DNA from 3 places in the Streptomyces sp. CG4 genome. Region 3 is predicted to be linked to each of the others. Evidence: riboswitches for the same ligand, from Rfam matches in the RefSeq annotation. Region 3 holds a riboswitch; each other region holds the start of a gene.
The links. Region 3 has a riboswitch for cyclic di-AMP ahead of AB5L52_RS18435 (transglycosylase SLT domain-containing protein). Riboswitches for the same ligand answer to the same signal wherever they lie in the genome.
Positions count from the first base shown of each region.

Region 1: linked by a shared signal. The riboswitch ahead of AB5L52_RS23310 (M23 family metallopeptidase) and the one ahead of AB5L52_RS18435 (transglycosylase SLT domain-containing protein) in region 3 are both predicted to bind cyclic di-AMP.
Region 2: linked by a shared signal. The riboswitch ahead of AB5L52_RS17505 (NlpC/P60 family protein) and the one ahead of AB5L52_RS18435 (transglycosylase SLT domain-containing protein) in region 3 are both predicted to bind cyclic di-AMP.

Region 1 is NZ_CP163525.1:5,140,360-5,144,906, reverse strand. Features, by position in the region: gene AB5L52_RS23315 (aldo/keto reductase) at 1-922, opposite strand, end outside; gene AB5L52_RS23310 (M23 family metallopeptidase) at 993-2,003, opposite strand; cyclic di-AMP (ydaO/yuaA leader) riboswitch at 2,011-2,179, opposite strand; tRNA gene AB5L52_RS23305 (tRNA-Met) at 2,513-2,586, shown strand; gene AB5L52_RS23300 (dihydrofolate reductase family protein) at 2,665-3,798, opposite strand; gene AB5L52_RS23295 (MarR family transcriptional regulator) at 3,869-4,387, shown strand.
Region 2 is NZ_CP163525.1:3,876,913-3,881,459, reverse strand. Features, by position in the region: gene AB5L52_RS17520 (NlpC/P60 family protein) at 1-179, opposite strand, end outside; gene AB5L52_RS17515 (hypothetical protein) at 661-1,014, shown strand; partial or broken gene AB5L52_RS17510 (hypothetical protein) at 1,038-1,615, opposite strand; gene AB5L52_RS17505 (NlpC/P60 family protein) at 2,033-3,232, opposite strand; cyclic di-AMP (ydaO/yuaA leader) riboswitch at 3,240-3,409, opposite strand; gene pcrA (DNA helicase PcrA) at 3,671-4,547, shown strand, end outside.
Region 3 is NZ_CP163525.1:4,058,828-4,063,374, forward strand. Features, by position in the region: gene AB5L52_RS18425 (outer membrane lipoprotein carrier protein LolA) at 1-394, opposite strand, end outside; gene AB5L52_RS18430 (polyprenyl synthetase family protein) at 839-1,849, opposite strand; cyclic di-AMP (ydaO/yuaA leader) riboswitch at 2,454-2,666, shown strand; gene AB5L52_RS18435 (transglycosylase SLT domain-containing protein) at 2,671-3,162, shown strand; gene AB5L52_RS18440 (HAD family hydrolase) at 3,407-4,219, opposite strand; partial or broken gene AB5L52_RS18445 (FAD-dependent oxidoreductase) at 4,353-4,547, opposite strand, start outside.

The sequences.
Region 1 (4,547 bases), 1.1 Mb from region 3:
TCGCCGCCTCCTCGTCCGTCAGCTTCAGGTCCGCCGCCGCCAGCAGAGCCGGGAGCTGGTCGACGGTGCGGGCCGAGGCGATCGGGGCGGTGATGGTCGGCTGGGCGGCCAGCCAGGCGAGGGCGACCGTGGCGACGGGGGCGTCGTGCGCGGCGGCGATCTCGTCCAGGGCCGCGAGGACCTTGTGGCCGCGCTCGGAGTCCGCGTACTGCTGGGCCCGGTTCGCGCGGGCGCTGTCGACCGTCGCGCCGGGGCGGTACTTGCCGGTCAGGAAGCCCGCGGCGAGCGAGAAGTAGGGCACCGCGGACAGGCCCTCCTTGGCGGCCAGGTCCTGCAGCGGGCCCTCGTAGGTGTCGCGGGAGACCAGGTTGTAGTGCGGCTGGAGGGCGACATAGCGGGCCAGGCCCTCGCGGTCGGAGAAGTCGAGGGAGGCCTTGAGGCGCTCGGGGCTGATGTTGGAGGCGGCGATGTGCCGGACCTTGCCGGCCTTCACCAGCTCGTCGAGGGCGCCGATGATCTCCTCGACCGGCACCTCGGGCTGGTCGAAGTGGGTGTAGTAGAGGTCGATGTAGTCGGTGTCCAGACGGCGCAGGGAGGCGTCGGCGGCGGCCTTGATGTTGGCGGCGGACAGGCCCTGGTACTCGGGGTGCTGGCTGACCTTGGTGGCGATGACGACGCGGTCCCGGTTGCCGCGCGCCTTGACCCACTTGCCGATGATCGTCTCCGACTCGCCGCCCTTGTTGCCCTCGATCCAGGCGGTGTAGGAGTCGGCGGTGTCGACGAAGTTGCCGCCCGCCGCCGCGTAGGCGTCGAGGACGGCGAAGGAGGTCTCCTCGTCGGCGGTCCAGCCGAAGACGTTGCCGCCGAGGCAGAGCGGGAAGACCTCGAGGTCGGAAGAGCCGAGTGTGCGCAAAGACGTCATGTTCCACATCAACGCCGACGGTGGATGATCTCATTCCGCCGCCGGCGTCGCGTTCACACGCATGCCATGGTCAGGGGTTGAGGCCCTTGTCGCGCAGCCACGGCGCCGGGTCGATGGCGGACGCCTGGCCGTTCGGGTGGACCTCCAGGTGGAGGTGCGGGCCGGTGACGTTGCCGGTGGCGCCGATGCGGCCGATGACATCGCCGGTGGAGACCTTCTGGCCGACCGAGACGTTGATCGAGGACTGGTGGCAGAACCACAGCTCGGTGCCGTCGTCCAGGGTCAGGATGGTGCGGTAGCCGTAGGCGCCGGCCCAGCCGGCCTCGGTGATCGTGCCGCTGTGGACGGCCTTGATGAGGGTGCCGGTGGGGGCGGCGAAGTCGAGACCGGTGTGGTAGCCGGAGGACCACATCGCGCCGGGCTGACCGAAGGTGCCGGTGATCGTGTACGAGACGACGGGCAGCTGGTACTGCTTGGCCAGCTCCGCCAGCCGCTTGGCCTCGGCCGCCTGCTCGGCGTCGGCCTCCGCCTTCTGCTTGGCGGCGGCAGCCTTGGCCGCGGCCTCCTTCTCCGCCTTGGCCGCCGCGTCGGCGGTCTGCTTCTCGGCGGCGGCGGTGGCCTTGCTGTCGGCCTTGCTCTGCTGATGCTCGGCCTGGGCCATGATCCGGTTGCGCAGGGCCTCGCCGGCATCGCCGCTGTCACCGCTGTCGGTGGTCACGCCGACCTTGCTGAGCCCGGTGGCGGTGGCCTGGTGCTGGTGGGCGGAGTCCTCGCCGAAGAAGTGGGTCACCGAGTCGGGCAGGGATATGGAGACCGGCGGCTTGCCGGTGTTGGCGCTGGCCATGCCGCCCGCGCCGACGGCGGCCATCACACCGACGCCGAGGACGGTGGAGCTGCGCGCGAATCCGCCGCGCTGCTTGGCGACGCGGTGCCGGCCGCGGACGGGGTTGAGGGATTCCTCGGTGGGGTTCCACTCCTCCCAGGGGCCCTCCTCCGCACGGTAGGCGCCGTAGCCGAAGGTATCCGGCTCGGCTTGCGCGGGCTCGAACGGGGCTTCTGGGGCGGGCCGGTTGGACGCCACTCGGGCGTGCTCCTTTCCTTCCTCCGCCTACCGGGTTAGCTGACGGGTTCGGAGCAGGAAGGTCTCCTACGCGCGTATACCGGGCGTGGACTCGACGAGTTCACGTCAGTATGCGCGTGATTCACCCCAAGGTGGTGGTTCCCCGGTTCCCTTACGGGATTCGGCGCGTGCGCACGGAGCCGCCTCTTGTGACGGCTGGGACGACCGCGCTGCGTTATCGAACGTTAATAGACCTCAGAGTCACTTTCCAAGCCGTTCGGCTTGATCATTAACGCTTTCCAGTGGGGACTTACCGGTCACGACCGCTGCAAATCGGGCGAGTTGGTCGCCGTTCAGGAGTATCCGGGTTTTTGATGGTGTCTCAGATGTTATGCGGAGGGCGGTCGTCCGGTCACCGTGGGTGAAGACGATCAGGGCCCGACCGCGGGGCGGCCGGGGCGAGGAGGACATGCCGCGGTTAACCGGTGTGCAAGCTGTCCTGCGCATGGCGTACACTGGAGTCACAACGACGCGGGGTGGAGCAGCTCGGTAGCTCGCTGGGCTCATAACCCAGAGGTCGCAGGTTCAAATCCTGTCCCCGCTACTGAAGGCCCAGGGCCCGGAAACCAATGGTTTCCGGGCCCTGGGTGTTTTCACCGGCCCTGAGCATCCTCCGGGCGCGTCACTCCACCAGATGCCTGTTCGGCGCCTTGGCCTGCTCCTCGCACTCCGGCAGTACGACCACCTCGGCGCCCCCCTTCACCAGCACCCCGGTCCCGTCGGCCGCGTCCACGAACGTGTCCGGCTCCTGCCACGCCGTGACCACCCGCCGTACCCCCGCCCGGAGGATCAGCTCGGAGCACGGCGCGGGGCGGGAGGCGCGCCGGGCGCACGGCTCCAGGCTGCTGTAGACGGTGGCGGTGGCCAGCCGCGGGTCCGCCGGGTCGAGCTTGGCCAGCGCCGCCTCCTCGGCGTGGACCACGGGGTCGGCCCCCTCGCGCGAGTGGCCACGGGCCAGCTCCGTACCGTCGGCGGCGACCACCACCGCACCCACGCTGAACGCCGTGGGCGAGGGCGGGCACAGCGCGGCGAGTTCGCAGGCGGTGCGCAGCCAGTGGCGGTCGGCGGCGGTGGGGAGCGGCCCGGTGCCGGGGGCCGTGGGCTCGTAGCGCATGAGGACCACGTCCTCGATCCGGCGGGTCTCGGTCAGCCGCAGCCGGCCGGACTGGTAGCCGCCCGGGCCGAACAGGCGGGGCGCGGCCGGGTCGCCGACGAACAGCGGGGCGAGGACCAGCTGCAGCTCGTCGGCGAGGCCCTGCCGCAGCAGCTGGGTGTGGACCGTGCCGCCGCCCTCGACCATCAGCCGCCGTACGCCGCGCACGTCGTGCAGGTGGGACAGCACGGCGCGCCAGTCGAGCTCGGGGCCGAGCGGGACGACGTCGGCGGTGCCGCCGAGGCGGCGGGTGGCTTGCTCGGCACCCTGGTCGGTCGTGTAGACGAGCTTGTCGCCGCCGGTGTGCCAGAACTTTGCGTCGGGGTCGAGGGCACCGGTGGCGGTGACGGTCACCTTCAGCGGATACTCCGACCGGCCCTCCCGGAGGCGGGCCGCGCGGCGCTCGGCGGAGTTGACCAGCAGCCGCGGGTTGTCGGCGCGGATGGTGCCGGCGCCGATGAGGATGGCGTCGACCGAGGCCCGTACCGCGTCGACCCGGTCGAAGTCGGCCGGACTGGACAGCAGCAGCCGCTCGGGGCCGGTGTCGTCCAGGTAGCCGTCGAGGGAGACGGCGGCGGACAGCAGCACGTACGGGTACGGCATCGGCGTGCTCTCCCTGGGAAGTGGCGAAGTCGGCCTTGGTTCAAGTTTGAAACAAACCTACACTGGCGGCATGACGACCCGCTGGCTCACCCCCGAGGAGCAGCGCGCCTGGCGCGCGTATCTCGCCGCGACGCACCTCCTGGAGGACGCGATCGACCGACAGCTCCAGCAGGACGCCGGCATGCCGCACCTGTTCTACTCCGTGCTGGCCAATCTGTCCGACGCGCCCGACCGGCGGCTGCGCATGACCGACCTCGCCGAGACACTGAAGATCACGCGCAGCCGGCTGACCTATGCGGTGACCCGTCTCGAACGGGACGGGCTGGTGCGCCGGGAGAACTGCCGCTGGGACAAGCGCAGCAGCATCGCCGTGCTGACGGACGAGGGGATGGCCGTGCTGGAGCATACGGCGCCCGGACACGTCGCGACCGTGCGCGCCACCCTGTTCGACCGGCTCACGCCGGAGCAGGTGGGGCAGCTGGAGGAGATCTTCACGGGGGTCGCGCGCGGCCTGCAGGGCGACGAGGGCGGCGACGCCGGGACGGACGACGTCCCGTGGCGGCGCCGGTCGTCCTGCTCCGGTTCCTGAGTCCCACGGCGCCCATCGGGACCCAGTCGCACCCACCGGGCACCCACCCGCACCCACTGGCACCCGTAAGTCACACCCGACACCCGGAAAACAATTGCTTTAAGTTTGAAACATGGATAGGGTTCCCTCCGAACCCGCTGCTTCAAATCTGAAGCAGCTG
Region 2 (4,547 bases), 180 kb from region 3:
GCCTCCTGGTACAGCTGGTTCACCTTCGCCTTCACCTGCGTCGGCGTCAGCTGTGGCTCGGCGTGTCCCGTCCCGTCGAACCCCGTCGCGGTGGCCGCGCCCGCCAGGGCGAGCGTGGCGGCCGTCCGGGCCGTATGGCCACCGAGCGAGCGTTGCCGGGGCTTGCGGTGCGCTGCCACCTGGACCGTCACGTCCTTCCGTGCGACTCGTACGACCGAGGGGTCCGACCGGCCGGTCCGACCGAGTGGTGCGTACGTCACGTCCGGCGGCGGCCCGCACAGGGGAAACGGGCCACCGCCGGACCTTTCTCGGCGGTGGTGGCCGACTGCCGCCCCTGGCCGGGCGGCGGTGGGGAGCCGGTCACCTGGGGGAGGACGCTAGGCCTGTCTGTGACGAGCAGGTAACGGGGTGTACGGAACTGGCCCCGACAGAACGAGATGTGACCGCATGTGACCGCGAGCCCGTTCTGGAGTCGTCGCCTTCACGCAGCGTGGTGACCGAACCGCGGAAAGCGGGACGGGCGGGAGGTGCGGGGTGCTATGGGGCGCATAAATGCAAGACCGGAGCGAGCCCGATGAAAGGCCTCCACCACAAGATCGTCAGGCTGCGGCCGGGCCCGGTGACACAAGGCCCCTGTGCCCATGGTTAGGCTCCGGCCTCATGGACGTACTCATCCATCTCTTCGTCGGCCTGCACATCATCGGTATCGCCGCGCTGCTCGGCGGTTTCCTCACTCAGATGAAGGCGATGGGCCAGGGCACGGCCCGGTTCGTGCCCGGGATGCTGCACGGCGCGGTGACCATGCTGGTCACCGGCGTGATCCTGGTCGGGCTCAACCAGGCCGACCACCACCACGTCAACGCCATCAAGATCGGCGCCAAGCTGGCGCTGCTGATCGTGATCCTCGGGCTGGTCTACGTGAAGCGCGACGAGGAGAAGATCGAAAAGGGCGCGTTCGGCGCGGTCGGCCTGCTGACCATGGCGAACATCTTCATCGCCGTGCTGTGGACCTGACGGCCGTGCTGTGGACCTGACGGTCATCCGACCCCGCCGCCGGCGCGGGCCGCGCGCACCGCATCGGCGGCGAGCACGAGCCACACCACCACGGCCGCCCACAACAGCACCTGTCCCGGCCGGCTGAGCCACGGGACACCGACGGCGGTCGCGACCGACAGTGCCGCCGCCGTCATTCCCATCGGGAACACCGTCGACCACCGCCGCTCGTCGTGGCCGAGCCGGGGCCGCGCCGCCTCGGCGGCCGGCAGTACCGGACACCAGGCCAGATCCAGCACGAGCAGCAGGACCGTCACGGCGCGCAGCACACCGCGATCGTCGTCGTCCCACAGATACAGGCCCGCATCGTCCCCGGCGATGAGCAGTCTCGCCCCCCGGTCAGCGCCGAGATGGCGAGCGCCCCGCCCGGTATCCAGTGGTCGCCCGTCCCCTCCAGCACCTGCCGCACGTCGAAGTGCGCCAGCGCGAAGCCGTAGAGCACCAGGCCCAGCCGGCACAGCACCAGCGCCGTGTGCGCGAGCCACACCGTGCGCTCGGCCGCGGCCAGCGTGGCCGCCAGCACGGCCAGCCCCTGTGTGGTCACACAACACAGGAACACTGCTCACGGCGGCCCCGGCCGCGGGAAGCCGGTCCACCCACCCCCGCACGCAGACCCGAGATGCCGGGCATGCGCCCGATGCCGGAAGCCACGCGATCCCTGCCCGGGAAGGGCACGCGTGCGTGGACAGCGAAAACGTGGACAGCGAAAACGTGGACAGCGAAAACGTCGGTACGCGCGCGTGAGCCGCAAGAACGCCGCCAGGCACGACGGGAGCAAAAGACCGCAAGGCGCGGTGGGTGGCAAAAGGGGGCCAGGCGCGCGTGGGGAGCACGACGCCCCCACACGCGCATGGGGCGCAAGAACCCGCTGCCCACGCGTGGGCGGCAAAGACGCCGGCACGCGCGCGTGGGCGTTCAAAAGACGCGGCACGCGCGCGTGGAGCGCGGAAGGCCGGGGCGTACCCCGGCCCGGCGGCGATCAGCCCGGTCGGACCACGCTGTGGATGATCGATTCGCCGCCGTAGTAGATCGACTCCTCGCGGACGTACGCGCCCGGCTTCGGGGCGTGGATCATCATGCCGTTGCCTATGTAGACGCCGACGTGGCTGATGTCGTCGTAGAAGAAGACCAGGTCACCCGGCCGCGCATTCGCCAGGGAGACCGTGGTGCCCGCGTTGACCTGGTCGTACGTGGTGCGCGGAAGCGAGACGCCGGCGGCTCTCCAGGCGGCCTGGGTCAGGCCCGAGCAGTCGTAGGAGCCCGGCCCGGTGGCGCCCCACACATACGGCTTGCCTATCTGCGAACGGGCGAAGGCGATCGCCTTCTCCGCCTTCGTGTCGTACGAGCCGGACGTCGAGGAGCCGCCGGAGCCGGAACCCGTCGAACCGGACCCAGAACCGGAACCGGACCCAGAACCAGAACTGGAGCCGGATCCCGTGGACGAGGACGACGACGAGCCGGCCTGCTGATCGGCCTGCTGCTTCGCCAGCTCGGCCGCCTTGCGCGCCGCCTCCTCCTGCTTCTGCCGCTCGATCTCGGCCAGCCGCGCCTTCTCCTGGGCCGTCAGCTGCGACAGCAGCTCGCGCGCGGAGGCGAGTTTCTTCTGGACGGTGGTCTTGGCGGTCTGCAGGTCGTGCTGCGAGTCCGTGAGGGTCTGCAGGCTCTGCGCGGCCTCCCGCCGCATCTTCATGGTCGAGGCCTGCTCGCCGATGTAGGCGTCGACCGCGCTCTTCTCCCGCGTGGTCAGCCGGTTCATCAACTGGCTCTGGTCGAAGTAGTCCTGCGGGTTGTTCGCGAGCAGGAACGTGGCCGTGGGAGGAGCGGCCACGCCGGAGCGGTACTGGGCCGCGGCGAAGGAGCCCAGCTCCTCGCGGGCCTTGTTGAGGCGCTCGGTGCGCCGGGCGACGTCGTTGCGGAGCGAGTCGACGCGTCCCCGCTGTTTGCCGGTGCGTTCCTTGGCCGCGTCGTACTTTTCGGTCGCCGACTCGGCCTGGCGGTAGAGGTCATCGACCTTCTTCTCGACCTCCTCCAGGCTCGGCTTGGCGTGATCGGTTCCCGGGGCGGCCTCGGCGCTCTGCGAGAGCACGGCCATGGAGGTGAGGGCGGCGGTGGCGAGAGCGGGGGTGCGGAAGCCCGCGCCGATGGTCCCGCCGGGGCGCGGCTTGCGATGCGACGCCAAGGGAGGCGACTCCTTCCAATGGACCGCCTACCGGGTTAGCTGTCGGGTTCGGGCGGCGGTTCGGAAGGGTTGCCCTACGGCGTCGTCCCGGGCGGGAGTCGGCCGATTCACCCCGGGATCGGTGGGTCCCCGGCTCCGGGCGCCACGCGGGCACGCCGGACTCGGCGGAGGCCGCGCGGCCCGGCGGGGTTCGCCGGTAGGGGTCGTACGGCCCGACCGCACGCTAGCCAACTCGTGTGACTCCTGTGAAGGTTGGTGCGCGATATGTCCGATACATTTTCGTGACCTGAGGGCGGTTTCACGGCTGTGTCATCGGACGGTTCCGCAGCGTGAGTGGGTGATGGGTCCCTCGGCGGTGAAGACCGGCTCTCGCTCGAACCGGCCATGTTCCGGGGACGGCGAACGGTTGTCGGTGGGGCGCCCTAGACTCGGAGAGCGATGAGCAGCCTCTTTGACGACAGCTTCCTGGCGGACCTCCAGACCCCTCGCGGGCGCGAGGAGGAGACCCCGCCGCCGCCCGAGGACGATCACGCTCCGGAGTCGCTTCCGGACGATCTGTTCGGCGGGAAGTTCGACGTGCCGCCGGACCGGGACGCCTACTACCGCGACGGCGCCCCCCGCCCCGCGATCGACCCGGCGGCCCTCCTGGCGGGGCTGAACGACAACCAGCGCGCCGCGGTCGTGCACGCCGGTTCCCCGCTGCTCATCGTCGCCGGCGCCGGCTCCGGCAAGACCCGTGTGCTCACCCACCGCATCGCCCACCTGCTCGCCGAGCGGAATGTGCACCCGGGCCAGATCCTCGCGATCACCTTCACCAACAAGGCCGCGGGCGAGATGAAGGAGCGCGTCGAGCACCTCGTCGGCCCGCGCGCGAACGCGATGTGGGTGATGACCTTCCACAGCGCGTGCGTGCGCATCCTGCGCCGGGAGAGCAAGAAGCTCGGCTTCACCTCGTCGTTCTCGATCTACGACGCCGCCGACAGCAAGCGGCTGATGGCCCTGGTCTGCCGCGATCTGGACCTCGACCCCAAGCGCTTCCCGCCGAAGTCGTTCAGCGCGAAGATCAGCAACCTGAAGAACGAGCTGATCGACGAGGAGGACTTCGCCGCCCAGGCCGCCGACGGCTTCGAGAAGACCCTCGCCCAGGCCTACGCGCTCTACCAGTCGCGGCTGCGCGAGGCCAACGCACTCGACTTCGACGACCTGATCATGACGACGGTGAACCTGCTGCGCGCCTTCCCGGACGTCGCCGAGCACTACCGCCGCCGCTTCCGGCACGTCCTGGTCGACGAGTACCAGGACACCAACCACGCCC
Region 3 (4,547 bases):
CGGCGACGCGCAGCGTGTGCGTGCCGGAGAGGAGCGAGGTGAGCTGGGACTGCGGGTCGGCGGAGGAGCCGTCGCCGGAGCCCTTGGCGGCGCCGGAGGCCAGGCTGTTCTCCAGGCCGCCGAGGTTGGGCAGGCCGAGGTCGGTGTTGATCCGCACGGTGCCGGACAGCTGCTGCACGTCCGACTTGGCGATCTTCTCGATGAGCTGCTTGGCGGTGATCCTGGGCAGGTCGGGGTCACCGGAGGCGGCGAGCGCCGGGACCAGCCCGATCGTGGCCGCCGCGACCCCCACCACCGCGACCGGGACCGCGTAGCGAGCGGCCTTGCGGCGTCCGGCGCGCGGATCCTCGTCCCGCGTGGCGTCCGCTGCGTCGTCGGTTTCGTACGGTGCCATGTGTGCCTTACCTCCGTTGTCGGCGGCGGCTGTCCTCACGCTGGTCCACCAGAGCCGCCATTCTCACCCGAATCGGTGAGGGGTGGTGATTTCCGTGCTTCCATCTCACCAAATCGGCCTTGAGGAAGCGTCAGACCACGGAGCCAACTCCGTGTACGACTGCGGTATGACACGTAGCGGCGGCGACTCCCCCGACCCGTAAGGGTCTCACCGGAACGGGCGGAGCCGTAAGGGGACGCAAAGGGGCGGGGCGCAGGGCCGTACGACTGGCTGCGCCGCGCAGCGTGACCACGGCGGCCTTCGGCGATCGTCCCGGGCAGCAGCCGACGTGGCGCCGACCGGGCAGCCGGCGCGGGTCGGCCGGACGTCAGCCGAGACGGCCGGCCGGGGACCGGGCAGCCGGCCCGGGTCGGAAAGGCGCCGGCCGAGGCGCTCGGCCGGACGTCAGCCGGCGCGGTGGACCACCGCGTCGCACAGCTCCATCAGTGCCGCCTTGGCGTCGCACTCCCTGAGCGGCGCCAGCGCGGCGCGAGCCTCCTCCGCGTAGCGGACGGTGTCCCGGCGGGCCTGCTCCAGCGCGGGGTGCGCGCGCAGCGCGGTCAGCGCCTCGGCGTGCCGGGCGTCGTCGCTGAGGTCGGAGTCGAGCAGCTCGCACAGCGCGAGGTCCTCGGGCAGCCCCAGCCGGGCCGCCCGCTCGCGCAGCCGCAGCACGGGCAGCGTCGGGATGCCCTCGCGCAGGTCGGTGCCGGGGGTCTTGCCGGACTCGTGCGAGTCGGAGGCGATGTCCAGGACGTCGTCGGCGAGCTGGAAGGCGACCCCGAGCCGCTCACCGTACTGGGTGAGCACATCGACGACCGTCTCGTCGGCGCCCGACATCATCGCGCCGAACCGGCACGAGACCGCCACCAGCGACCCCGTCTTGCCGCCGAGCACGTCCAGATAGTGCTCGACCGGGTCGCGGCCGTCCGAGGGGCCTGCGGTCTCCAGGATCTGGCCCGTGACCAGCCGCTCGAACGCCAGGGCCTGTACCCGGACCGCCTCGGGGCCGAGGTCGGCGAGGATCTGGGAGGCACGCGCGAAGAGGAAGTCGCCGGTGAGGACCGCGACGGAGTTGCCCCAGCGGGTGTTGGCACTGTCCACACCGCGCCGCACGGCCGCCTCGTCCATGACGTCGTCGTGGTACAGCGTGGCGAGGTGGGTCAGCTCCACGACCACGGCCGACGGTACGACGCCCGGCGCATAGGGGTCGCCGAACTGGGCCGCGAGCATCACGAGCAGCGGCCGGAACCGCTTCCCACCGGCTCGCACGAGGTGCTGCGCGGCCTCCGTGATGAACGGGACCTCGCTCTTGGTGGCCTCGAGCAAGCCTTCCTCGACAGCCGCCAATCCGACCTGGACATCGGCTTCCAGAGCCTGGTCCCGCACGCTCAGCCCGAACGGCCCGACGACGGTCACGAGGGGTCTCCTGTCTGCAGGTGTCTGCTGGCGATTACACGGTTTGTCGATAGGTCGCTGCCATCACTCAAGTCAGCGTATCCGGTCCTCTTTCGATCACCGATAGCGCCCACCGGTCCAGCCCAGGCGGTATCGGATCATGACCGGTATGTTTTTGATCAAGTGGTAAGAGCGGACATTTATCGACTTAACAGGAATCTGCCCGCTTTGTCGCGAACCGGACGGCGAGCGGAGTAACGCGCACACCTCCCTCCGCGCGACCTTCCGTACGGCCCTCCGCACACCCCTCCTCGCGCCCCCTCCGGGTGGACGCGACCACTACGACAACGACGGGCACCGCACCACGGGTTCCACCGCCCAACCGAACCGCCCAAATCCCCCATGTCCGATTTGACTTGATTTGCCATTTCGTGAGTTGGGTCACGTGCGCCCATCGATCCCCGCATCCGCCCGACCACCCCTTCCCCCCTTGCCGTGTCGGCGAGTTGGCCATTGGCAACCGCAAAGGATCAAGCACCCCATACGGCGCAGATCAAGGTCAAATGGTGCGTTGTGTGAATCCGGTACTTGTTCCCGACATGTGCTCTCGCATACGTTCCCGGCCACCAGGCGGACGCCGAATCCTGCCACCGCCTGCGTAACCCCATCTACGAACTCATTCATAGGGCAGGAGCGGGGGACCCAGGTAAGTCGCCGGACCGGACGGCACACGTCGCACCGGAACGGCTAGGGGTGAAGCCGTGCCTCTCCGGAGGCGCGGCCGGGCACCTCCCCGCCCGAACCCGACAGCTCACCTCGCAGGCGTCGGAGAGGACTTCCCCATGCCTGCTTCCGCTCAGCACCGCCGTACCCGCAACAACCGTCTCGTCCGCACCCTCGCCGTCATCAGCACAGGTGCCGCCGTTCTCGCCCTGCCGCTCATCGGCGCCACCAGCGCCTCCGCGGCCACCGGCAAGACCAGCACGAAGGTGTCCACCACCCCCGCCGGGTACCCGAACAACCTCAACGGCTGGATCCGCGAGTCGCTCGCGATCATGGCTCAGAAGGGCATCCCGGGCAGCTACAACGGCATTTACCGCAACATCATGCGGGAGTCCTCCGGCAACCCGATGGCCATCAACCTCTGGGACTCCAACGCCGCCGCGGGCACCCCGTCCAAGGGCCTGCTCCAGGTCATCCAGCCGACCTTCAACGCCTACCACGTGGCCGGTACGGCCTTCGACCTCTACGACCCGGTCGCCAACATCACCGCGGCCTGCAACTACGCCGCCGCGCGCTACGGGTCGATCGACAACGTCTACAGCGCGTACTGACAGCCGCCGCCCCTTAGGCGGACCGGAACGACACCGGCCGTCCGGCACGTCCCCGCACCTGACGGACGGGGACGTGCCGGGCGGCCGCCGGGCATCCACCGGACCCACCGCGGACGGCCGCGCGCCGATGTGGCCGTCGACCGGTTCCGTACCGACGTGCCGGTCACTCGGTCGCGTACTGGTGCGCCGGTCACCGGGTCGGGTACTGAGGTGCCGGCCACTCGGCCGGGTACTGAGGTGCCGGTCAGTCGGTCGGGAACAGTCCTTCGAGGACGACCGCGATACCGTCGGCCTCGTTCGACAGGGTGATCTCATCGGCCACCGCCTTGAGTTCGGGATGTGCGTTGGCCATGGCGACTCCGTGTCCGGCCCAGTCGAGCATCGGGATGTCGTTGGGCATGTCGCCGAACGCCAGAGCCTCCTGTGCGGCGATGCCGAGCCGCTCGGCGGCGAGCGCGAGGCCGGTGGCCTTGGTCACCCCGGACGGCTGGAGCTCCACGGTCCCCGGCCCCGACATGGTGACCGTCGCGAGCGAGCCCACCACCGCGCGCGCGATGGCCGCCAACTCGTCGTCGGGCAGCGCGGCATGGCGCAGCAGCACCTTGCTGATGGGCTCGCACCACAGGTCGTCGCGCCGGCCGACCCGCACCGCGGGCAGGGTCGGGTGCGGCATCCGATAGCCCGGCTCGATGAGCGTGAGCCCGTCGACGCCGTCCTGGTCGACGGCCGCGTAGACCTGCCCCACCTCCGCCTCGATCTTGCCGAGCGCGGTCTCGGCCAGCTCCCGGTCCAGCCGCACCGACCACAACAGGCGCCCTGATCCGGCGTCGTAGACCTGCGCGCCCTGCCCGCACACCGCGAGCCCCGTGCAGCCGAGGTGCGCGAGGAGGGGCCGTACCCGTGGGGCGGGGCGGCCCGTCACCACCAGGTGCCGGGCACCGGCCCGCGCCACCCGTGCCAGCGCGGCCAGCGACCGCTCGGAGACGGTGTCGTCGCCGCGCAGCAGCGTTCCGTCCAGGTCGGTGGCGATCAGTGCATACGCGGGGGAGGCTGCCATGATCAGAGAATACGGATACCGCGCCCTGCCGACTCATCTTGTAGTCCTGCGTACTTACGTACTGATCAGCCTCAAGTGGCGCCCGCGGGCGCCTTGATGACGTCGTCCACCGCTTTCCCTGCCTCGCGCGGATTCACCCGTGGGCCGCCGCCAGGTGTTTCGCCAGCCGCGGGGAGGCGAACTCCGTGCCGCAGACGAAGCGCATCACCGGGCCGTACGACGACGCGGCCGGCAGGCCGGTGAAGTACAGGCCGGGCACGGAGGAGACATAGCCGGAGCCGAGCTTGGGCGTGCCACGGCTCACCGCGAGCCGCGTGCGCAGTTCATG